DNA from 3 places in the Paenibacillus sp. D9 genome. Region 3 is predicted to be linked to each of the others. Evidence: riboswitches for the same ligand, from Rfam matches in the RefSeq annotation. Region 3 holds a riboswitch; each other region holds the start of a gene.

Region 1 (8,096 bases), 690 kb from region 3:
CTTGAGATAATCGTCGCTGCGCTCGATCGTATTGATGAACAGCTCTTCCTTGGAGCCCTTGAATACCGTCAGGATTTCGACGACGGCACGGAAGGACAAGGATATCCGGTCGGAATTCTCGACCAGAACTTCGGCCAGGCTTCGCGGATTGCCTAGCTTGGCCAGAGCAAGCAGCGCATGATAGATCACGTCGTTGTTGCTGCTGCCCATAAGAGCATGAATGTCTTTTTCAGCCGGTTTTATCGCCAAATCCCCCAGATGGCGGCACCCCAGAGCCTTGATATAATCCCGCTTGGAGGAGAGCTGACGAACTAGATAGGTTCTGATTCCCGTTTGTTCATACAATCGGGCCAGACGCTCCGCATTTGATTCGATGAAATCCTCGCCCTGCGCGACAATGATGCCGATGAGAATCTCTTTTTTGCGCGGACTGCGTCCCACGTAATCTGCAATCCGAGTTACTGCCTCCTGCTCCTCCTCATGCGTCGCGAGCTTGAAGGAGGAGAAGAGCACATTCAGCTTGCGGTTCAAATGGGCGAGGCTTTTTGTTAAGAAGTGCCCGTACAGCCATGTAACGACAATGGCCAGGAAAAAGACGGAAATCAATCCGCCTGATATCCAGAGTAAATAAAAAGCTTGCTTCGTCATGTAGAATCTCCTAATGCGAAATGATTTTCATCGGCATTCAGTTGGTAAAGGCTTCTTTGACCGCATCGTAGCTGCCTTTTGTACGGGAAGCATAGTCCGGCGCATCCCAAGTGCTCCATGAGAACGTCCGGTAACCCGATGAAGTAACGCTTTCCGGAAAATGGTAATCGACATGCTGAGTTTTTTTATCCATGAGGATCAGCGAGCCAACGATGCCATCGGTCATCCTGACGGAAAGGGAGTCTGAAGCCACACCCATTCCCTTTTTCTTGTCATCGTCCCATACAAGCAGGCTGGAAGGGTCGATGAAGTTGAGCCGTGCCCACGGAATCCGCACATGCAGCGTCTTTCCGTCCAAATAGAAGTTGCTGCCGCCCGTTTGAAACGCCCCGGGGGTCAAAGCCGACTCGTCCGTATAGACGGCCTCTATTTTCCTTCCCCCTTTGGTGACATACTCGGAGGACTCCATTCTCTTCATCCGCTCGAAAAGTCCCGTAGACGAGACCGTTGTATAATACGAACCCCGGCTTGCATTGTAACTCGGCATCACAAGCAGCTCAGCCTTGTCCTTATTGTCCATTCGGATTTGGAACTCGGCGCCGGACCAGTTCTCGTTGACGTCGGGTGCCAGCATGTACTCGCCTTTTTTGCGATCGACGGTGTCGAGATAGATCATCAGCTGCTGCCGATTGAAATCAGGCCATCGGTTGAACTCCGCCTTGATGTGGAAGTAGGACTCGTCCGCCGCATAGGCAATGGAATTCAGAGGCCCGGAGCCTCGAAGTGTCATGGAATAATCCGTGAGCGCCTGGGACTCCAAGGCGAGAATGCCGTAATTCTGAGCCGGATCCACCGTGTTATGCCAGAGGCTGCCCCGCATGGACGGAACCGCGGCGGCCTGGAAATCCCCGCTGCCTGTGCCCCATTCATCTGCCCATTCATAGAGCAGCCCCCCAGCGGCTCCGCTGTCCCGGATCAAGCGGATGAGAGAGGCAAGCCCCTCCCCTTGCCCGGCCTCCGTCATCCCCCTTCCTGTAGACAGACCGAATTCACTGATCAGAACCGGATGCTCGCTGCGGGTGATCAACTCGCTGACATAGGTTCCGTATTCTCGGTAAGACGGCTTCCCGGCCGAGTCCCTTGCCTGGAACGCAGGCTTGTCCGGAAAGACGTTGTATGCGCTGAAGATGCCGCCAGCCGCTTTGGAAGTCGGCATCAAGCGATCGAAATCTACTGTTGGCCGATCGGCTTCGCCTGCCTTCTCGTACCCCCTCTGGTACACCGACTCAATCTCGGGAATGCCTACCATTCCGGCAGCATGCTGCATCCCGTACTTGGTCTGCTCATAGGCGTAGGTTTTTTCTAGAAGCGACGCAAGTGCATTCTCGGTTGGAGTGCCCTTGCCGCCAGTCGTCACATAGTCGCCGTCGAAGGCAAAGAAAGCATTCCCGTCATCCGTCGCCTGCACGTTCTCCGCACTTAATTCCGGATCCATCAAGTATCCCAGCACATAGCCGGACACATCATTGGCATACAGCTCGGTTCCCTTGCCATCCGCTTGCTTGATTTCGGCATGGCCATGCATTGCGTCAATCACCGTTTCGGTTTGTTGGGCGAACGCCGCCCGGTAATCCGCATCCAGGTAATTGCCGCCGCGAGGCTTTGCATCCACGGCTATGTTTTGCATGAGGTACAGCATTCGGTCAGGATGGTCATGATTGTATATATCCAGCGCGCGATAGAATGCCGATGGCATCAAGGTGTATACCCGAATCGTATTGGCGTTCATGCCTGCGATTTTGGAGAGCCAATCCGCATAGAAGGCAGGATCGTCCGGCAGCTCGCCTTTGTCGTAGCCCGGAATGCTTGCCCCGATGTCGACGCCGTTCACATAGAGCTGCTGCCTGCTCCCGTTCTTATAGACGGAGAACTGCTTTCCGTCCAGTAAAGGCAGATGCGCCCGTTGTTCCTCGCCAAGAGCTTCGATTTTTTCTGCAGGCTTGGTATCCTTCAGCACTTTCGACATGAATGGCACATAAAAATGCCAATAGAAATAGCTTAGATCCCCTTCGCTCTTGACGCTGAAATACCGGTAAAGCGTGGAAGCGCCGATAAAGGAATTGATTTTGGAAGGGCCGCGATAGTCGGTGAAATCTCCGGCGAGATAGAAAGCGCGCTTGCCTCCGGCAGAATGAGAAACAATGGCAGGAAACCGGCCATCGAGACCAAACGGCTTCAGCTGGTTTTGTCCTTCATCCGTAAGATTCAGCTTGTACCATGCGATGACAGATGCGTCCTCGGCGGGCTCCACGATCTCGAACCAGTTGTAGAAATCCACCTTCTGGGCGCCGTAATCGCCTTGATGCTCCTCATCCATAGACAGCTGGACGGAGCTTCCCGTAAATCCGGCATCGCGCTGCAGGACAACGATTCGGCTGTTGCCCGCGATGACAATGCCCGCTCCCGACAAACTCCATTTTTTGCCGTATTGCTGTTCGTAGGTAGCACGAATCCAGTTGGGCACATCGGCGGTTGACGTCAGGTCCGAGAAGAACTTTCCTGCCAAGCCGGTAAAGGCGACGCCGAAGATGGACTGAAGCTCCTTGGATACCGACGGCGAGGTCGGATCGCCCGCAATATTGTACTCTCCGATTACGGTTGCGCCCTTGGCGTAACTTGTAGCAATGAAACCGACTTCTTCTTTGGTCAAACCCGAAATTCCGGCTGCCTCGACACCTTCGGCCCTTGAATTTCCTGTGCCGTAAGTATCCGAGATGAAGATGGCGTCGGGAATCCGGTCCAGCTTTTGAAGCGGCTTGTTCACCAGCTTCCCTCCGGACATGAAATTCCCGTAATAATCCGTGCGGAAACCATAAGCCTTCCCGGTTTCGGGCTTCCGCATTTTCAAATGGTCCATCAGCCAGAACAAGCCGCGCTGCTTGCTGTAATCGAGCTGCTTCACGTTGCCGGATGCTTTCGTTTCGACAGGAAAGGTTTTGTTGAGCACGACGATGTCGAGATCCTTCGATGGCGCAGCGAGCCACAGTGCGAACGGCGCTCCCAAAGCAACGAGCAGCAGAAGGAGCAGAAGGTACCGCGCTTTGATTTTTTTTAGTTTCATTTTTCCGTCAAACCCTCATTTTCCGGCAATGCCGCAAATCCCTTTTGGAGAATATAGTAGGATGGCTTCAGGCGCTCGTGATAGGACGGCTGGTCCCACTCCGCCCAAGCATACGGCTCCATGGCCACAGGCTGCTTGGAGGCTGCGCCCGAGTCGCCGGCCAGCTTCTTGATGCCGATATTGAACCCCTCTGTCTTAATCGGGGATATTTTGCCGCGGGTGCGCATATCGTCGATGATCATTTTTTTGGAAGGATCCATCACATTCAGCAGCTGCCATGGAATACGGATTTCCAGCTGTCCCTCCGAGTAGTAGAAATCGCTCAGCGAGTAGTAGTCCGGGCTTTTGGGGTTCGCATTTCCGTAAGTCAGCTGCCCCGTCTCGTAACCGGTGAAAGGAATCACGGCATTCCCGGGCGGAATGACGACTCTCTTGTTCAGAGCGAGCCGGATCGGGTTGAACAGGCCCGAATTCTTGCGGCTGGCATCCGGATGATCCTCGATTAGGCTGGTCTGCACCGCGTAGCGGAAAAGATAATTGTCATAATAGGGATCAACGAGAAGGCGGGAGTCGTTTTTCCCATGTATTTTCAATACAAAGTCAGCTTGCCTGCCGAAGCTGATTCCATAGGCCGAGAAGCGGTCGCTGCCCTGACCTTCGATGCTGTCGATGGGAAGAAGCAGCGTATCCTTGTCAAAATCATAATTCCGGGCATCGATTCTGAAGTATACATACGCCTCGTCGCTCTTCACGGACAACTTCGTTTCCTCATCCTCATACAGGGGAGCGTCCCCGGCCCAGTCATCGACCTGGCCGTCCACGGAACGGATGGTCTCGCCATTGCCGGGGTCGAAAGCAAGCAGGCCGAAATGCTGCTCGTTCGTCTGAGGATTCGACCAGTAGGGACGGGAGTCCGGTAAATCGAGATCATTATTGTTCCAGGTCCGCTTGAACCACTCGTCCTGCCACGCGAAGACCAGACCTCCGGCGAGGTTGGCCGCATGGATGTCATTGATCATATGAACGAGCATATCTCCCTGGGTCTTCTCGTCGATGAATCCCTGATTGAAGCCTGTAACCCTGTTTTCATGAGCCTTTCCCCTAGACGCCGGGATGCCGAATTCGGATACCACAATGGGCATGGTATGGATTTTCTTGATATCCTCCAGATAGGCAAGGTAGGGATCCGGCTTGCCGTCCAGCCCCTTGTAGTTGATGTAGTCGGTCTGGAAGCTGAAGGTATCCGGGTAATAAGGATAGACATGATAGGATGCGAACATGCCGGGCTTGAAGCTTTCATGTCCTTTGACATGCTCCACGTTCACAGACACGAGATCTTCGTTCTTGTAAGGTTCGTTGGGGTGTTTGAGCGGATCGGTCGTGACCCAATTGGAAAAGGCGAGGGCTCTTTGCATCTTGTATTTCTCGGATTCATAACCGATGATCTTATCGCCCACTTCGGCCAGGAAGGCCTCGAAGGGTGAAGCTTGTTCGGTATAGAGATATTTGCCGTTGTATTCGCTGCGGGCGGGATTGTTTTCATTGGTTCCGACGACAAAGGAAGGCTCCCATTCGATTCCGAGAATCCAGCCGATGACATAACGCGACACATCCGAGGTATACGTGCCGTCCGCATGCCCTTTGTTGACGGGCAGGTATCGGTCTCCATGAATGATGTCGACGATTTCCTTGCCGCTCTCGACGACATCATTCAGTATCTTATCCTTTTCACCGAACGCATCCTCTATCGTCAACACATCATTTTCGTTCACCCATACGCCATGGATCACATAGATCGGCTGCTTGCCGTCCTTTTCCCGCTGTTCATTGAAATCGAGCAAGGCATTGTAAAACTGCGGGCGCTGAATCGTGTAGACCCGGATGGCATTGGCGTTCATTTCCGCTATGTACTTGAACCACCGAAAGTACTCCTCGTAAGTGATGGCGACTTCTCCGGGAAAAGCCCCTGGTTTTCCGGCGCCAAGGTTAACGCCTTTGATGAACATCCTGCTCCACTTCTGTCCGTCATGGACATAAAACGAAGCCGAATCCGTCTTGCTGACAAAACTTAAACCGCCCTCCTGTTGGAAAGCGGTTTCAGAACTCTCCTTCTTGGGAGAGAGTGAATATTGATAAACGATTACGGCCCCTAGAACGACAAAAATCGCCAAAAATCCGGTTAATATCTTCATTTTTCCAGTCATGTCATAACCTCCTTTGCCATTCTATAGGCAGTTTCACCCATATGTCAACGCAATTCCCAGTAAATTGGTCCCATATAAAAAGCGAGCTTCCGGAGGAATTCCGGAGCCCGCTTGAAGGAAGAGTTAGGTCATTTTCATCCAGCTGTCGTAGTGATGAATGGCTATGCCTTCAAAAGCAGAATTGGATTTGTATCGTTGGTACACCTGATCAAGCTGCTCATACATATATTCCTTTTTCTTTGCATAAAAGGTCACGAAGCTGTAATCGGGAGCCAGCTTGCCGGTCTCGACGGCAACCGACCCTCTTACCTGATATTTCTCGAACAGCTTCATTTGCGCTGCCGATACCGACAGGATGCTTTCGTCTCCGGCGGCCTTGTCACGGTAAGCCATGATCGTGATGAATTTCACTTGCTTGCAGAGCCACTCGGCAAGAAACCCGGCTCCATACTTATTGTCATATTTGACGCCATGGAACCAAAAGGGAATATCGATTCCGAGCTCCAGCTGATTTCGATCGGCCCACTCCTGAAACGACCGCATCATGGTCTGATAGTTCTCGATGTACCGATTGGCGTTCTGCTCGTACCCTTCGGATTCATAAGGCTCGACATCGAGATGGATTCCGCCGAACCTCTCCTTGTCGGAGGCTGACTGCTGATAGCCTTGAAGCCAAGTCAGAAATGTCTGTTGAAGGGCGGATCCTCCGGCCTCGACCCACTCGGGAGCTCCGTCCAGAGCGTGAACGCGAATCCCGCGCTGGGAGGCTTTTCGGATGAAATCCTTGTAGCAGCCGGGCTCAATGGCGGGATTGATCTGCAGATGCAGCAGACTCACTCCATTGGCAGCCAAGTCCTCGATGATAACATCCGTCTGAGAGACGATTTTTGAAGTATCCCACAGCCAAGTGGATAGGGTCGGAGCTTTCGTGAAAGCATGGCTCGCTTTGGCATCTGCGACTCCGGAACAAGCGAGAAGAAGCAAGGAAAGAATGCAGATCAATGAAGTTAATTTCATCACGGTATCCCCCGCCTGCAACGGCTTCAGCGGCCCGGAAATAAAAAACAGTCCGGGAAAGCAACCCGAACTGTGTAGGATACACATAAAAAATAAGAAGAAGGGAACCTTCTTATTTCTTTCTTCGTTCGGCAACTGGCTGCCATAGGCTCTCGCCCTTAGGCCCTCTAGTTTTGCGTCCCTGCCTTTCCGACAGGTTTGCCATTATCGTGAAGCACATCAGTAATAATGAAATCATAATCCATGAACCGCTAAAAGTCCAACCTTATCCATTCAGAGCCCTTCCCAGCAGACACGGCTAAAAACGCTCTACGAAGCTTCCTGGGCTTCCTGGTATGCGGCCGGAGCAGCTTCGCGCTGGCGCCGCGACATCATGATGTTGAGGATGATCGCGGTCAGCGATCCCGTGACGATGCCGCTCTGCAGCAGCATGGACGCTTCCGACGGAAGCTGGCCGAACATCGCCGGCACGGTGGCGGAACCGAGGCCGACGGCGAGGCTGCATGCCACGATCATCAGATTGCCTTCCTTGCGCAGGTCGACTTCCGAGAGAATGCCCATGCCGGAAGCGGCGACGGAGCCGAACATGACGATCATGGCGCCGCCCAGCACGGCGCTGGGCACGACGGTCGTCAGCGCCGCGAGCTTCGGCAGCAGGCCGAGCAGCACCATGATGGCGCCGGCAGCGACGATGACGCTCCGCTTCTTGACCTTCGTCAGCGCAATGAGCCCGACATTTTGGGAGAAGGCCGTATAAGGGAAGGCGTTGAAGATGCCTCCCAGCATGATCGCAGCTCCCTCCGAGCGGAGGCCGTTCACGATCTGCTTCTCGTCGACCTGCTGGTCGGTCGTCTTGCCGACAGCGAGGTATACGCCGGTCGATTCCACCATGCTGACGATATTGACGAGGATCATCGTCACGACGGCGACGAGGCTCACATGCGGAGCGCCGAAGTAGAACGGCTGCGCGATGCTGAACCACGAAGCGTCCCAGACGCCGGAGAAGCTGACCATGCCCATCGCATACGCGGCTGCTGTGCCTGAGGCAAGGCCCACGAGCACCGCGATCGCTCGCATGAAGCCTTTGGCGAAGCGGCTGACGACCA
Region 2 (8,096 bases), 2.5 Mb from region 3:
CGATTCACGCGTACATTTGCTGAATGAGATGCCGCGGCGGCTAATGCTCCTTTTTTCCCGGCCGGTTCTTGATCTCTACCTTCCCGATTTAGAATTCGGTTAGTAAAGCTATTTTTGCGAAGAGGATGCAAAAGCCGGGCATTGACCCGGCTCCGTATAAAGCGTTGTTTTTTTGATTGATGGTTAGCTGACAAGAGATATTTCCCATCTACCGGCTTGCGGAGATGCAACCTACGGGCAAGTCGCAATTGACGTGTACCTGAAGGCTTAGTAATTATAGCAGCGGGGTTCTGTATCGATACCGTATCCCCTTCTGACTTTGCCCGCCTTTTTTGAATGAGCCTTATCAATCTTTTGCTAGCAACCACGCCCATACCAATTTGAAAACGTACCGTTTTATCTATGGCCGATGCAGAATGGTGCTGCGCATATTCATTTGGAGATTGTGAAATCGTCTTGTCATTGTCTTTATGCTGTTTTGTGCGTGCGCTCGAATGTTTTACACGATCCATCAAGTTTGGCAGTTTGTCCAAACGTTTAATGTCTTTCACAACAGTCCTCGTTTTAATATCCTTCATCTATTCCACTCCCTTAACTAGTTGACATTCAGCGAACTTGTTCGTTCAGCCGCTTGAAATTCTTCTCCTGGCTTCGGCAATAATCCGGATAACGAAGTTGAATCGCTTCAAAAAAATAGGGAGCGTAGCTGCAATCGAATAATTCGTGGGGAGTAGAGTAGCGTTCCCCACCTTTTTCCGTCCAGCCATTCCAAAGATTAAAAGCAAGCCTGCACACGCGGATAGAACTACCGGTTTGCCACGAGGCTGCGAGACCTCCGGGCTTAATGCCCCCATTAGAAAAATCAAACAAATCGCGGATATGACTCCGAGTATCGCGGGAAATACCTAATGTGTAGAAAAGTGCCCGATGATAGCCGTCGCTGCATTTCCTTTCATCAAGCATCCGATAGTAGAAACTTTCGTGTTCAGCATCTCGAAATCGAATCGGATTCATTGTTACCTGCCCCCCTCATGGAAAATGAGCGGCTGGTTATAACCAGCCGCCGCCTACATAAAGCTCTTTACCTATCTGTTCATTTTGGCAAGAAAATCGGACCCTTTGACCTACCGCAATCACATTTTTTTGAGAAACTGCGCCATTTGTTTTAAGCCGCGTTCAATAGATTTTCGTACTGCCCGTTCATCAACTTGCTCAGCTTGGGCAATCGCTACTTTGCTCATGTCTAAGAAGAAGTGAGCATAAATTCGTCTGAACGATTTTTCCGGCAATCGACACATAGCCGCATAAAGCTGCTCATTGGAAAGCTTACGCTCGTAATATTCCTCCGGGGAAATCGAAAGGAAAAGAACATCTTGTTCTATACCGTCGTTCCGATCAAGCGAGTAATAAGCGCGATGACGATAGGTGCGCAATTTATATGCACTTTCGTTTAAGTCGAAACGGCGGATTTCTTGTGCCACTTCATCATCTAAGTCGATCCATACATCCGTTTTGATAAAGGGATACATGTCCCGCAAATTAATCCTTTTCATATTCGTCCCTCCATTTTGGTTTGTGGGCAAACCAAAATGGAGGGGGAGAGCGACAGCCAACGCTCCCTTTAAAACGATTGTTGATTTTGTTACAAAAATAAAAAAGACCTTGCCGCTCAGCAATCCAATGCTGATTTGCAGCCAAGTCTGATAGTAATATCCATCGTTGAGGCGTTATGAGCCATACGAATAGTAAAAACACATAAAAGGATCGTGGTTTGACATTGCATGCAACGTGGGGCACATAATATCAATTTCCCTCCTCACATGGCAACACCATTGCGAGAGGAATAGCCAGTCTGTTTTATGATGGTGTTGTCCTACGTTTTAGTTCAAACGCTCCTTTTTGACTGTCCCGTATCACATGCCTTCAGCACTCGTCACTGTAATAGCTACCTTCTTTTGGGTTTCAATCAGAAAATAAAAAAGAGCGCTTCGCTTCTTTTTGCTGATCATCACAGCAAAAAATGAAGCGGCGCTCAATGGCTGGAATGCAAAGTAATGCGCATAGCATAAATACAGATGTATCCAGTTCAGGATGCATTTCTACCTATTTCTAAAAAAACAGATTAATAGGAACCGCATCATCGCCCTCCTTTCATCGGTATGATTGTACGACTTAATGCGGAAACATGACGAAACCATGGAACAAGTTATGCCCGTTTCGTCAATCCTTGCTTCACAAACATAAAGGACAGCCGATGATCTTGTAGGCTGCCCTTAAGCTTGCTATACTATCATCGTATCAGGAAAATCGTGCATATCGGGTGCACAATTCGTGCAAAACAAGAGCAAATCTAGTGCAGCGTTCGGTGCATGTTCGGTGCAAGAAAGATTCACGGCATCTCATCTCTTGGTGAGGAGTTAATCGTACTCGGAGAGATTGAACTGACTGCTAAAAATGGGGGTAGACCCTAGAGCCTGTTTGAAAAGATGGGGGATTGAGGTGATATTCTTCAATTCACGAACCATAAAAATAGAAGATGCGTATGTGCATCTTCTGAAGTAATGATATGATCAGTCTTCTCCAAAGGAATCCAGTTCCAACAGGACCGCCCGATCTTTGATTTTTCGATATACTTTATGCAGAATTCGCTTCCGATGATAAAAGAACGCGCGGCGGGAAAGTGCAATGCGATCTATAATGACCGAAAGCGCCAGTTTATCCAAATATCGTAGACGAACGAACAAAATTTCCTCTGTGGTGAGAGCCGAGAAAGCGTAATCGATCAATCCGATTCTCGATAATAGCAACGGGATTTCATGTTCAGTGATCTCTATCCGATGAATGACCGTACGCAACAATGGTTCTTGTTTTCTTCCATTGCCATGATTCACCCACTCATGCAAAGCCCTCGTTAATCCCGGAATATGCTTAAGCTCTGCCTGCGCATATTCCAACCTTGCTTTCCAATCACTATAGGACATAAGCCATGCTTCAACTTTTTCATAGGGGATGGACTGTTGAGTAAGATTCATCAAACACCCTCCCCAATTCCAAGAAATACTACAACTCTCCTTCCGCAAAACTGCTGAATGAAGTGCAAATCAATCCATGTTAATAAACATAATTCACGCTCCGTTTCTAATTGATCCATGACGATCATCCCTTCATTGTTATATTGGGGACAGCCGCATAATTACGTAAGTTAAAGGCACCATCCTCTTCATTTTACGAGAGCCTGTCCCATTTTGATTTACTTCAGACTCCGATTCACGACAACAATCTCCAGCATTCATCTTTTTTCTCTCCACCTCCTTTGGTACGGGATAATATTCCTATTTTCCCTTAGATTACCCCTTCATTTTACCTATTATTAGTTCGAATGGGGAGGGTGATCTTTTTGTCACCCTCTGTCATGATAATTTTGTCGAAAATCCCCGAATTTTCCCAAAGCTTGTTTCAATTTCAGTCCCATTAACTCACGTAGCATAGTGCTGATCATACAGACCTCTTCGTTTCGCCTTCTCAGCAGCTTCTCGAATGGATCGGGTGTCGAATTTACGAGTGATATGCCGAACGTGCGATTTTAGGGTGTTCGAAGTAATGCCAAGTAATTCTCTGATAATTGTCTGTCGATAGCCCAAGCCTATGAGTTGCAAAATTTCTTTTTCCGTAGGTGTGAGCATGCAATGCAATTCTTTTCGCTTTATAAGCTCGATCTCACTACGGATTATCGTCGCGACATCCGCATGGAGAGAGGACTGACGTCGGTGAGCTTCTCTGATCGCAACCGGTATGTCCATATAGTTGGACTTTGTAATATAATTGACCGCTCCGGCAACAACTGCATCGACCATGACTTCCGGATCATGTATCGAAGAAAGGACAATAATCGGTAACTCTTTATTTCTGAGAATCTCCGCTACGGCGTCCAGCCCGTCTCGTTTGGGCGAATTCAAAATCATTTCCAAGATCATTACGTCTACGTCTAATTGTACACTCGCTCGAATCGCTTCCTCTTTTGTCGAAACGATGTTAGATAAATAAATATCTGGCTCGGATTCAAGCAACATAGCGAGTCGCTGTTGCCAAGCTAGGTCACCATCCGCCAGTAATACTTTGATACTCCCGTTCCTACGGATCATATCTTTTATCTCTACAGAAAAGCTTGTTTGTTTGTTCATAATCGATCACCTCTTTTATTTTCAAATGACAAAAAGACACGCCCTCTCACTGGCGTGCCTGCTTGTCATCTTGGTGTGGTTTGAGAGGGTAACCCGGCGATCATTGCACTAGTGCAGAAGACCCGTGGCTTTGCGTCCCTGTCTTTCGATCAGGTTTGCCTTTTTTCCTAGTCTATTCGACATATTGAATTAATTTATTTTACCATATTTCAATAGATGCCAAAAAGTTTGCTTGGTGTCAACCTTAGTAACGTATGTTCGAACATAGCGCAACCCACTTCTTCTTTCGGGGGTCTCGCCAACATTTTAACGAAAATATACGCTAAGCAAAGGCGAAGGCGCTGCCAACTTACCGGCAGCGCCTTATTGTTTATGCCGAACATGTTCAACTCAACTCGAGCTGCAACAGTTCGGCCCTTCACGGCTCAAGCCTTGATGGCACGTATCGCGGCAGACACCAGGTATTGTTCGACATTTGCGCCGGGAATCCAATCCTTGATGAACGTCTGGGATTCGTCTTTAGGTTCGATCTCAATTTGGGTAAACCCGCTTTGCGCAAGCATGGCTTCCAACTCCCCGATAGAGGAAGCTCCTGAAATACACCCTGAATAGATACGGTCGATATCCTGCTTGATTTCTTCCGGAAAATCGGCTGTTGCCACGACATCCGATATGGCCAGTCTGCCGCCGTCACGCAGCACACGGAACGCCTCGTCAAACACCTGCTGCTTCGATGGGGACAGATTAATGACACAGTTTGAAATAATCACGTCAACCGAGTGGTCCTGAACCGGCAGATGCTCTATCTCGCCCAACCGAAATTCCGTATTGGTAAATCCGCTTTTACTGGAATTTTCGCGGGCGCGGCTGACCATTTCCGGTGTCATATCTACACCAATGACGCGGCCGGAAGCGCCCACCTGACGGGAGGCAAGAAAGCAATCAAACCCGCCGCCGCTGCCCAGGTCCAGCACGACTTCTCCCGGTTGCAAAGCAGCAATGGCTTGCGGATTGCCACAGCCGAGGCCCAGATTCGCCCCATCTGGAACGGCTGTTAATTCTTCTGACGAGTAGCCCATTTTAGCGGAAACATCCGCGGCCGAACCACAGCAATCATTGGCTGGCGCTGGCTTACAACAGGACCCCGCCCCTACGTCCTGTAAGGCGATTTCTTTATACCGATTCCGAACGTTTTGACGAATTTGATCATTACTTACTTGATTCATGAAAGTTCACTCCTTAGTTTTTTATACATCAACAGCAGCTCGTAACGCAGCAAGCCGTTGGTGTTGCACGAATGATTGGCCGTCGGTTAAAGAATCGGACCGATTGCTTTTGCATAGCGTCTGACCATTTCCACGCTTCTCTAGCAGATCGTTCGATTTCCCTTTGGCGTTGTTTCATAAGCATTTCCGCAGCAAACCAATTGAGGTTCAAGTCGGTCCCATCCTTTTATCAAAAAATGTAAGCATTCAGTGTTTAAGGTGATGCAAAAGCTTTTTAACAACAAACTGCGCGTCCGGCCCCCCCCCCCTTATGGTAGCAGAAGCAAAGGAACGCTGCCCTTCCAGCCCCACATAATAAAGTCCCGGAACGTCGCTTATGCCTGCTTGATGTAACGGCCTTCCTTCCGAATCCAGCGCGCCAATCGCTTGAAGGTAGGGAAGATACGGCCGGTAGCCTGTCGCAAAGATCACCGTATCTACCGGCTCTTTTGTCCCGTTCGGCCAAATCACGCCATCCTCATAAAAGGATGTGAACATCGGTTGTTGATCTGGTTTTCCTGCCGCTACTTTTTCTTTGTACCCGCCCGAATCGTTCACCGCACTTGAACTCGGCGCGGTTTTCCCGAACCGCCAAAAAGGAAAGGTGTCAAACCCAATCAGTTTGATCCAAAAATGCACATCCTGATCCAACAGCCTCGATTTCATGAATTGGATCGGCCGGAGTACCGCTAAAGACGTCTTGCTCACCTCGGCCAGCTCAACTCCGATCTGTACGGCAGAATTGCCACGCCCGACCACCACTACGCGTTGATTGCGAAATGGCTCCGGATTCCGGTATTCGGAGGAATGAAGTGTGCGGCCTTGAAACGCCTCCTGCCCCGGTAAAACTGGCGTATAGGGATTGTGAAATGAGCCGGCCGCATTAATGATGGTGCGTGCCCGAAACGTATCCCCTACCATCGTACGGACCGTAAACCCTTCTCCATCCCTTTCGACCGATGCTACGCGTTGATTGGTTCGGACCGGCAATTGAAATTTTGCCCGGTAATCCTGTAAATAACGAATGACTTCATCACGCTTGGGATAGCCATTCGGATCGCCGGGGAATGTCATGCCTGGCATCGACGAGAAACGTGCCGGAGAGAACAGTTTGAGACTATCGTAATAACGCGGCCACGAGCCCCCCGCCTCGTCGCCCGCGTCCAAAATCAGATATCGAAGTCCTTTCTTCTGTAGATGATAGCCGGAAGCCAGACCCGCCTGCCCCCCTCCAATGACAATCGTATCCAATACCTCATTCATACCCAACACCCTCCGATTTATTTGCAAAATGCAAGTATTAGAGAAAAGAAATCACCCGATGGGGGTGGAACAGCAAAGGCTGGATTTTGACATAGCTTCATTCAAAAGCTTAATGGAGCGAATGACCGTTTCTTTTTCAAAATCGTTCATGTGAGAGAAAATCTCTGCTAAATAAGCGTTACATTGCTGGTCAATCGTTGTGGCTACATATTTGCCTTCTGTCGTGAGAGAAAGCACAAATACCCTTCGGTCGTTGGGATCGGGCGATTTTTTCACTAAGTTCATTTTGATTAACGATTGGATTTGTCGGCTAAAGGTCGTTATATCGGTTCCTAACGCCTCGGCTACCTGCTGAATGGACGGTTGATGCTGACGATCGATCTCGTAAAGAATATGGCTTTGCACTAAGGAAATATCGCAGCCACCGGCGGTGCAGCAATTTTTATTGAGAAACCCAAAACGGCGTGTCATGATCTGAAATAGTTCGCGAACATTTTCCACTGTGATTCACCTCATGTTTCAGTTATACAATATATATTTGCAAATTGCAAATATTTTTAATCGCACAAAAAGAAAACCACTCGGCTGAGTGGTCTCTTGCTTGCTTATTTACCGGGATATAGTTGGTGCAAACATTCTCTCTGTGATGGCTTAATATCAATGATGTTGCGAATGCTCTTTGCCTTGGCCTCGGCTTCGTCAAGCGTATCGCTTAATCCCAAGGCAAGCAAGGTGCCAGCGGCTACCGTACCGGTCCGTCCCTTTCCTCCGCCACAATGAAAAGCAACTTTCTTGTTTTGGTGATAAGCTTCGGTGACGGCCTGGATCGCTTGACCGAAGGCTTTTTCTTGCGGCATAGCGGCATGATCTGCTAACGGAATTTGAATCCATTTCGCACTCGCCGCTGGATAGGTGCATTCCGTCGCTTCGCCGCGAAGATCCACGATCACGTCGATACCTTCATTTTTTACCATCGATTCCACATCAGTTGCCGCGCCCATGAAAATTTTATCCGGAATCAAAGCATGGTAGGTTTTTTCAGACGCCATAGACTATACTCCTTTTTTAAACGATCCAAACTCAATCGGAACCGGGGCCGCTGGCGGCGCGCAGCAAAGGGACAAATCCCTGGCTTCTCCGGCGGATTCGAATTCGGAATCTTCTTTTGTGTAGAAAATCTCCCAAGCGTTGCCGTCCGGATCATACACCCAAACTTTATCCTGCACCGCATAGCAACATGTGGTATTCATCTCGTCAATCAGCAGCAGTCCGCTTTGACGAAGCCTCTCCCCTATGGCCAGCACTTCTTCCGTATTATTGACTTGGAAGCCCAAGTGATTCAGTACACCCTTTTGTTCGAAGGGGCGCACATTGAGCGAAAAATGCA
Region 3 (8,096 bases):
CACATCAGTGAGAATCACATTTCCTGGTGCACAATATCAGACCCTATCGACATCCACCGCTATCGGGATGGTTCCCCATATCTTCTTCGGGATTCCATCAATTCGTTGTTTACATCCTTTGCGTACTTAGGCGGCTCATCGGATATAAGAAGGGTGGGGGAGAGGAGCCTCTGTATCATGGCTGCCGCCATTCGCCCTGTATCATCATTGTCCAAGTGCAGGACAAGTCGATTCACCTGGGGAAAGCACTGCAAGTACTGCATTAGGGCAGCCGGGGGAGTAGGGTCTTCCCCCTCTGTCTTGGGCCTATATATTCCGGCCAGCGACAGCTTATGCGCCTGCCGCCAATCCCGGTCGGCGAGATGTTCCAGCGTACAGAAGGATAAAAGATCAATGGCGCTCTCAAATAGATGCAGTTCCGTACCGTTTCCCAAGGCCGGAATAGAAAACGAAAACCGCTTGTCGCTCCCAGCGGCTTCCCCCATATAACGGGTACTTGTCGTACCTCGTATCGCCCCATAGCGCGGCGTCCCTTCCTGGTCAAAACCGACAAATACCGCATTGTGGTAGCGTCTACTTTCATACAATCGCCCCGTTTCGAGACAGTAGTCTATCAACGTGCGATGGATACCGCGTTTGCTGAGATAGGCCATGACGCGATGCGATGTATGATTCGGTTCGGGAAGCTCAAACCGCGCAGGAGAAAAGCGTTGTTGCAAAGATTGCGTAAATGTAGGTGCGCTACCCGAATCAGCTCCTTCGATTTGCAGTACCGCATCGGAAAAAGACAAACCCCGCACTTTGATCAAATAGTCCAGCGCCGAGCGTCCGCCGATCCCCCTTGACCACCAGTACCATTTACCGTTGGAAATTTTCAAACTGTCGTGTGTCCGGGTAGTATAGACATTGCGAGAGCAACGTACCAGTTCTGCGGGCTCCCACATTTGCAAATACGTGAGTAAATCCAGACTTTTCGCACGTTCGATCTGATCCCTGCTTACATAGCTCATTGCCGTAGCTCCTCTCCCGTTCATCGTGCCTTACCCCGCTTTTTGGGATACAGATAAGCTCTGCTTTCCTTCAACTCCGTAGCGCCATTCTTTTTCATGAATGCGTCTAAATCGCCTTCATAAACTTGACTGGTCACCCCGTTCGAATCACGAATGTAATAATACATGTCGTCAAATGCGTTCTTCTCTTTGGATATCAACTCCAATGTTGGCACGGTTTCTCCCTCCTCGGTCGGGCTAGTTCCGTAACAAAAAGGCGGTAGAATCGGGCAAAAGCATCCGCCGCCGCTTGGGATGGCATACATCATGTTCATTCCTCCGGAAATGCGAAAAGGACCCCGAAGTCGGAGTCCATTTCGTCTGTAATTTATCAATTTAATAGTGGGGCTATATTCGACCTGTGAAATGCTGCGCATCGAAGTCGTAATTTCCCAAACAACAAAAAGCCTGCCGCTCGATGAAGCGCAACAAGCTTTCTAAAATAATGTATCCGGTTTTAATCGAAAAGCACGAAAGATAAATCGCTAAATGGACTTATCACAGTAAGCTAGTCCGGTATTATTTTTGATTACGGGCCCAAAGTCCATGATTCTGTTTTTAGACCACCTTAAATCATAATATTGTCCCTCTGATTCAACTAGAGGATTAATCAAGTCGTCTGGATGGATCATTACAATCCGAGCCACTTTACCATCTGACAAAAGAACTGAATCCCCAATCATCCTGTTCATTAAGTTTATGATGAAACATTGAACAATAACTGGATCAAATAATCCGAATGCTCGTTGGTATATTTCCTGAAGTACTTTGTATAGTGGAATTGCTTTCTTATATACTCGCTCTGAAACCATCGTATGAAACACATCGGCAACAGCCACAATCTTACTAAAGTATGCAATCTCTTCACTAGATTTTCCGTATGGATACCCGCTGCCATCTTCTCGTTCATGATGTTGTAGGGCAACCAGCGCTTGTTGATCCGTCATGTTTGGAAGTTTAATAATCATCTCATACCCGAACACCGTATGCAGCTTCATTTCAGCATACTCATCCGAACTTAATTTGTCTGCCTTATTCAGGATTGAATGCGAAATTCTTTGTTTGCCCAAATCATGCAACAGACCCGCAATAGCAAGGTCATTCAATTCTATGTCATGCAGACCCAACCATTTACCAATTAAATAGGATAGCACCGAAACTCCAATACAATGTCGATACGTATAATGATCTTTCTTTCTTAAACCCAATAAGACATTCGAAATATTATAATTGGAACACAATTCCTGAATCTTTGGCATTACCTTTTGACGGATCATTTGATTTGATGGCTTCTCGGTACTGTGGTGTATCTTTTCATATATAGATTGAACTTCAGAGATTGTTTCATCTATTATAAATTCGGTAATAAGTTGGGTGTCCGCATCCCATAGATTAACACCATGTTGTTGTAAGAGACCGAGATTATGATCATTTAATATGGTGCTCTTTGGTAAAAGCAAACTGCCTTGTCTAGAATAAATATTGTTATTTAATCTTCTCCCGATGAATGTTGTATTGTCGATAGGAATCACTCCCTCCCCTATGCAAGTCTCTTGATGCTGTTCTGATCAAAAGTCATTTCTTCTACTGGTTCAAAGATATCGGTACTATACCGATCAACAGTTACTCTGCCTTCAAACATTTTCTTTACAATTACCTTATTTATGGCTTTTAGGCTTGTCCCAACTCCAGTGAATCCACCCACATACATTGCAGAAATGGTATCTCCAGCCTCCAGTTTAGAACCCCTACATACAGAGTTATCTAGGAAGAATACGATATTGCCCGCTGAATAAAGATCACATTGAATAACACCTTCTCTTCGAATCAAAATATCCCCATTTGACTTTAATGTAGAGTTTTGAGCTTGGTTAATATTGATCTGAACTTGCGATTCTTGACTTAACGCAACTCTCATGAACGCTTCTTTCAATACACGAATGAAATTTTCCATTCTTGGAGCAGTCATCACTTCAACGATCTTGGTCGGTAACAAAAATAACTCCAAATAATCTTTTTATTGCTGCATAGCGTCCTTATTGTAAGTCTGAAGGCTTGAAATAACGCCAAGCAGTTCTTTCACAACTTCCCAAACCTGCTGATACTTGCTCTCGGTTACTAACAATAACGCTTGTCCATATCTAAACTGTAGTTTCTTCTTACTGATTTCATTCAATAACAATTTTACACTTTCCGCCATCTTCTCGAGGTAGTCCATTAACTGTTTAGAACCGTTATAAAGTCTGTTGTAGAGCATGCCGAAATACCCCGAATAAAGATTACTTCCAATTACATTACCCTTCACTGCAATACTTCCTGTGGCGGTTAAGGTTGAATTATAAACACTTCCAGATATATAAATGTTCCCCAGCGACTCAATAATCATGTTGTCCATGACATCGCCATACACAATAACGTCTCCAGCAAAAACGATATTACCTGTTTGCAAATCAACATTCCCTGGTACAATGAAGGCGGTGTTAATATCGAAATACTTTATCTTGTTACCAGTTATTCGCGGTCTTCCTTCTTTCCGAGCAATCACGATATCATCTGGTGTTATTTCAACACTTTCTTTCCCAGCAATGCGAATATCGTGAACCGGTTCAGGAAGTAATATATTTCCAAAGACATCATACCCCGCCTGACCGTCTACGGGGGGTGTCTTCTTTGCTATTACATCTCCGCTTTTGACAGAAGGAATATTCAAATGATTCTTAAAATCCACAAAACCTCTTACCTCTGTAAATATGTTCTCGATATTTTCTGAAAAGAAAATATCTAAACGAGCATCTTGACCCTGCACCGGAGCTTTTCCTCTGGCGATGGTCACTGGTCTATATGTAGGTTGAATAATCTCGGTTTGAATAACTGCAACATCAAGATTCATTTTGATATTCATGTTTTCAACAACCGCGAGAATATCCTGCAAGTTTAGTGTTTCCAAAATAATCGCTGAATCTTCTTTGGCAGTAAGGGTCAAATCTAAAGTTGAGGTATTATCAGATAACACCCACGCATACCTCTGTGGACGATGAACAATCAAATACGCTGTTAACTTATCATCCGAAACTTCAATCTCAAATAATGGCTTTTCTTCAATCTTCCACTCAATGACGCTTTCTGATGATATTTTCATTCTTCTATTGATCTCTTGACCATCGACAAATAGGATGACAGGTAATTGAGCTTCAATCGTCGGAATTTTACCCCCATTGGAGGGATTCCCGATAATGATTTTACCCTGTTCGACTTTAATGTATCCATCTTTTATTTGACCCTCTATGTTAATTCCCGCTACTGAAGATGACCCCATCCGTTCACTTTCCGACTCTTGGGAATCATGGTCAAGTTTCTTCAATAGCTTCAATATTTCTTGCTCACTGATAAAGTCTGACATACGAATCACCTCATCGACAGCAACTGAGAATTAATTTTCTAGAGCTGCTGTAACTAATCCTAATAATTCATTGTTGTCGAATGGTTTTGAGAGCACTGCAATATCTTTAGTCAATCCGTCATTTTCTAACACATCAATGGAGCCGGTGCATAGCAAGACTTTGACTGCAGGATCATCTTTTTTGATTTCTTTTATAAGCGAAATGCCATCCATGACAGGCATTTGATAATCAACTATCAACAAATCGGGTTTTGTATTGAAATAGGCGTTCAATGCCTCTTGACCGTTTGTCGCTTGTAAAACGACTTCATGACCTGCATCCGTGATTAAGGCTGAAATCAATAAGCGAATAGAAAAATTATCGTCTACAATCATAATTCTCGCCATAGGCATCCCTCCATTTGAAAATAAAAAACATCAAGTGATGTTATAGAGGTTCACCTTACCTTCGGTAACTTGGCAGCCGTGAAAATTATCTTCCTGAGGTCCATAATTTTGAGTCCCTACTTTCAATAGGTTTGTCGTTTCGTTTGTGAGAACTATGAAGTTCCTGTCGATTTAAATCTTATATAGTCCAATATTACTACATATATTTCTTAAAATAAACCCATTTTGTAGAGTATACTCCGTTGTTATCACCTCCATACTAACTGATTATAAAGCTCTAAAGGGGGTAACTATGACAGTTGAACTAGACTTTGCTAAAATTCTGAAAACGTTGAGGATTAACAATAAGTTGAGTCAAGAAGAACTAGCCTTTAGAAGCGATCTTGATCGAACTTACATTTCAATGTTGGAAAGAAGTATTCATCAGCCGACCATTTCTACAATATTTGCCTTGTCCAGGGCACTTAACATCAAAGCATCCGAGATGATTAAACTTGTAGAAATTGACTGTGAAAATGATATCGAATCGAATCAGAAAAATTAGTTGAAATAAGGACAACCAGAAGCCCGAATGAATTGTCTTCCCCTTTTCCTGTATTCGTGATAGTAAATAAAATCGCATTGAGTGGAGACAAATCAATCCCCCGACAATGCGATTTCTACTTACTACGTCCGAATGAGCAACTCAAAGGTCATTTAGTTTCCGTAATAGATACATCCCATCCCTAAGACCTGCGAAATAGATCCTCTCTTTTTCAATAGTACTCCGATGGTTAAGAATGTCTTCCAACTCGAGAAGAAGATCCACATGGGTTTGTGTTAATTCATCCTTAAGCAGCCTCTCTATTTCGTTTTGCCTAATTCGGAATTGTTCAACCTCCATTTGACTTCCAGCTTCCTTTGCAATTTCAATAAATCTTTGATCGAAAGCTGGTCTCAACCACTCTGGACCAATATTATGCATATTTACCCCTCCCTTCCTCTAGAATGTACCGATGTTACAGTGAAAGGAGAGGTATCTCAAGAAATTATTGGAACTATCTTTATAGATTACGGTTTTACTTTCTAGATTCTTAACTCTCCATCTCCAACAGTTCCTTGACCCAAGCTTCATCCGGCATCCTCACCAATGGAGCTCCAGAGTGTATTGTTTGTGTCATCAGTCGATGGAGCAATCGCGATAAAAACGTCGATTCCATATGTGTCCCCTCCTGCTTCCACTATAGCAGGAAGGAAGGGGAGGAACGACGGTGTCAGACCGTTATCGCTCACGGCCCATAGCCCGTCGTTCCGGCGCTTCCGGTTCTTCGTCTGGCACGCTGTCCACGGCTTCGTTTTCCCGTTTGTCCATATTTAGCAGGGTATTCGGTTCCGCTAGCCGCGCCGCTTTTGTTTGCAACTCCTGCTCCTTTTCAAAAGGAGCCGCGATCTGTTCCTTTGCCGTTTCCATTTGCTGACGCAGGGTCACAAGTTGCTCGCGGCAGTATGCCAATTTCGCGGGCAAATCCGACAGAGCGTTGTTGATGCGGCTTATATTGCCGCTGGCATCCGCTCCGAGCGTCACCATATGACCCAACGCACCGCGCAATGTCGCCTTGTACTCCTTGCCGAAGCTGTCGAAGGATAGCCACAAGGAAAATCCGCGGTAGCTGCCGATTTCCTGCGGATCGAGCGAAGTCATGCCTTTGCAAGCGTCCATCAAAGCCGCGCCTGCTGCCGTTCGCTCCGTATAGGTAAAATCCTTGATAACCATTCCGGGAAACTTCGATTCCTCCGATTCCTCCTGTACATTCGCTTTGGATCGTAAAAACAAAGCGGCATCCTGCTCATAGCCGACAATCCGTTCCTCCGTGGACTTGATTTGCTGCGGCAACATTTTGAGCAGCCGATCCTCCAGCGCGTAGCGTTGGCTCAAGTGGTTCGCTTTAAGCAGCTTGAGTTTCGACACTTGAATGTCCAAGTCCATCTTCTCCTTGATGTACGGATTGCCGGTCGCCAGCGCCTTGACCTCGGCATAAGAGAGGGCCGTCTCGTCAATGTCCTCGGCGGAACGCACCGGCGACTTGCTGGTCATGATTTGCGAAATGAAGCGTTGCTTGTTCTCCAGCGTCTGATAAAGATAAGCGTCCAACGTGTTCTCGGTGACGTAGCGAAAAATGTGCACATCGCTGTTTTGATTCCCCTGCCGGATAATGCGTCCGCTGCGTTGCTCCAGGTCCCTTGGACGCCACGGGCAATCCAGATCGTGAAGTGCAATCAGCTTCGTTTGCACGTTCGTGCCCGCCCCCATCTTAAACGTCGATCCGAGCAGTATCCGAACTTGGCCGTTGCGTACTTTGGCGAACAGTTCTTTTTTCTTGATCTCCGTATTGGCGTCGTGAATATAGGTAATTTCCTCAGGCGGTATGCCTTTTTCCATCAGCTTGCGTCGCAGCTCGTCGTAGACGTTGAAGGAACCATCCTGCTTGGGGATGGACAAATCGCAAAACACCAACTGAGTCAACCGCTGCTCCTGATGTTCCTCCCAATACCGGTAGACATTGTCCGCGCAGGCGCTGACTTTGCTGCCTTCATCGTCAGGGAGCATCGGATTGGCCAGCCGCTGATCGAGCGCCAGTTTGCGTCCATCATTGGTGATCGTCAGCATATTGTCCTCGTGCGGCTCCACTTGCTTCGCTCGTACCTGTTCGGCGCGGCGGGCGAGATCCGCGACCATATCGCGTTGAAACTCGCTTGGCGGTACGGATACATTGTGGAAGTAGGCTTTCGGAACCGGAAGCTGGAGCATGTCCGCCGTCTGAATGTCGGCCACTTCCTTAAAGACGTTCATCAGTTCCGGCAAATTGTAAAAACGGGCAAACCGGGTTTTCGCCCGATAGCCCGTTCCTTCCGGTGCAGTTTGTCAAGGAGGTTATAACTCAAATGAAACGGGCACCGGTCGCCCAATGCCCCATATAGGGGCAGTACCAGCGAAGCTGACACCACCCGCAAAGTAAATCACAACCAAATATCAAGGTGAAAGTTTATACCTGCCAGGGTACACGATTTGTACGTTAACGTTGATCGTTCGTAAGGAATCTTTGTTTAGTACAGTCCCAGATGCAATCCGTTTCCACGCATACGGATTCCTGCGAAAAAGAGATTCCCCTAGATTATAAATATCTATTCTCTTTTCAAACGCGGTTTGAAAGGTCTGCCTAATTTGATGCTCAATTTCTTTTTGAGCCAGTTGCGTGAGTTCTTGCTCCGTAACGTCTGCA

What was found. Region 3 has a riboswitch for cyclic di-GMP ahead of VE23_RS12965 (response regulator). Riboswitches for the same ligand answer to the same signal wherever they lie in the genome.
Region 1: it holds a riboswitch for cyclic di-GMP, as region 3 does, so the genes downstream of both, VE23_RS15800 (amidase) here and VE23_RS12965 (response regulator) in region 3, are expected to answer to the same signal.
Region 2: it holds a riboswitch for cyclic di-GMP, as region 3 does, so the genes downstream of both, VE23_RS01345 (response regulator) here and VE23_RS12965 (response regulator) in region 3, are expected to answer to the same signal.

Annotation. Positions count from the first base shown of each region.
Region 1 is NZ_JZEJ01000001.1:3,518,003-3,526,098, forward strand. It holds gene VE23_RS15785 (HEAT repeat domain-containing protein) at 1-648, opposite strand, end outside; gene VE23_RS15790 (hypothetical protein) at 686-3,769, opposite strand; gene VE23_RS15795 (family 2 glycosyl transferase) at 3,766-5,973, opposite strand; gene VE23_RS15800 (amidase) at 6,097-6,993, opposite strand; cyclic di-GMP riboswitch class I at 7,118-7,203, opposite strand; gene VE23_RS15805 (nucleobase:cation symporter-2 family protein) at 7,300-8,096, opposite strand, start outside.
Region 2 is NZ_JZEJ01000001.1:281,802-289,897, reverse strand. It holds gene VE23_RS26890 (C40 family peptidase) at 1-578, opposite strand, end outside; gene VE23_RS25590 (DUF6075 family protein) at 607-1,014, opposite strand; gene VE23_RS01355 (sigma factor-like helix-turn-helix DNA-binding protein) at 1,134-1,553, opposite strand; gene VE23_RS01350 (hypothetical protein) at 2,571-3,032, opposite strand; gene VE23_RS01345 (response regulator) at 3,477-4,181, opposite strand; cyclic di-GMP riboswitch class I at 4,266-4,351, opposite strand; gene VE23_RS01340 (arsenite methyltransferase) at 4,607-5,407, opposite strand; gene VE23_RS01335 (flavin-containing monooxygenase) at 5,654-6,709, opposite strand; gene VE23_RS01330 (MarR family winged helix-turn-helix transcriptional regulator) at 6,761-7,210, opposite strand; gene VE23_RS01325 (protein-tyrosine phosphatase family protein) at 7,315-7,758, opposite strand; gene VE23_RS01320 (ArsI/CadI family heavy metal resistance metalloenzyme) at 7,762-8,096, opposite strand, start outside.
Region 3 is NZ_JZEJ01000001.1:2,823,420-2,831,515, forward strand. It holds gene VE23_RS12940 (DUF3991 and TOPRIM domain-containing protein) at 60-1,010, opposite strand; gene VE23_RS12945 (hypothetical protein) at 1,031-1,318, opposite strand; gene VE23_RS12950 (HD-GYP domain-containing protein) at 1,535-2,581, opposite strand; gene VE23_RS12955 (hypothetical protein) at 2,590-3,045, opposite strand; gene VE23_RS12960 (DUF342 domain-containing protein) at 3,067-4,449, opposite strand; gene VE23_RS12965 (response regulator) at 4,480-4,836, opposite strand; cyclic di-GMP riboswitch class I at 4,897-4,982, opposite strand; gene VE23_RS12970 (helix-turn-helix domain-containing protein) at 5,129-5,380, shown strand; gene VE23_RS12975 (hypothetical protein) at 5,522-5,800, opposite strand; gene VE23_RS12980 (helicase C-terminal domain-containing protein) at 6,098-7,666, opposite strand; gene VE23_RS12985 (Ger(x)C family spore germination protein) at 7,847-8,096, opposite strand, start outside.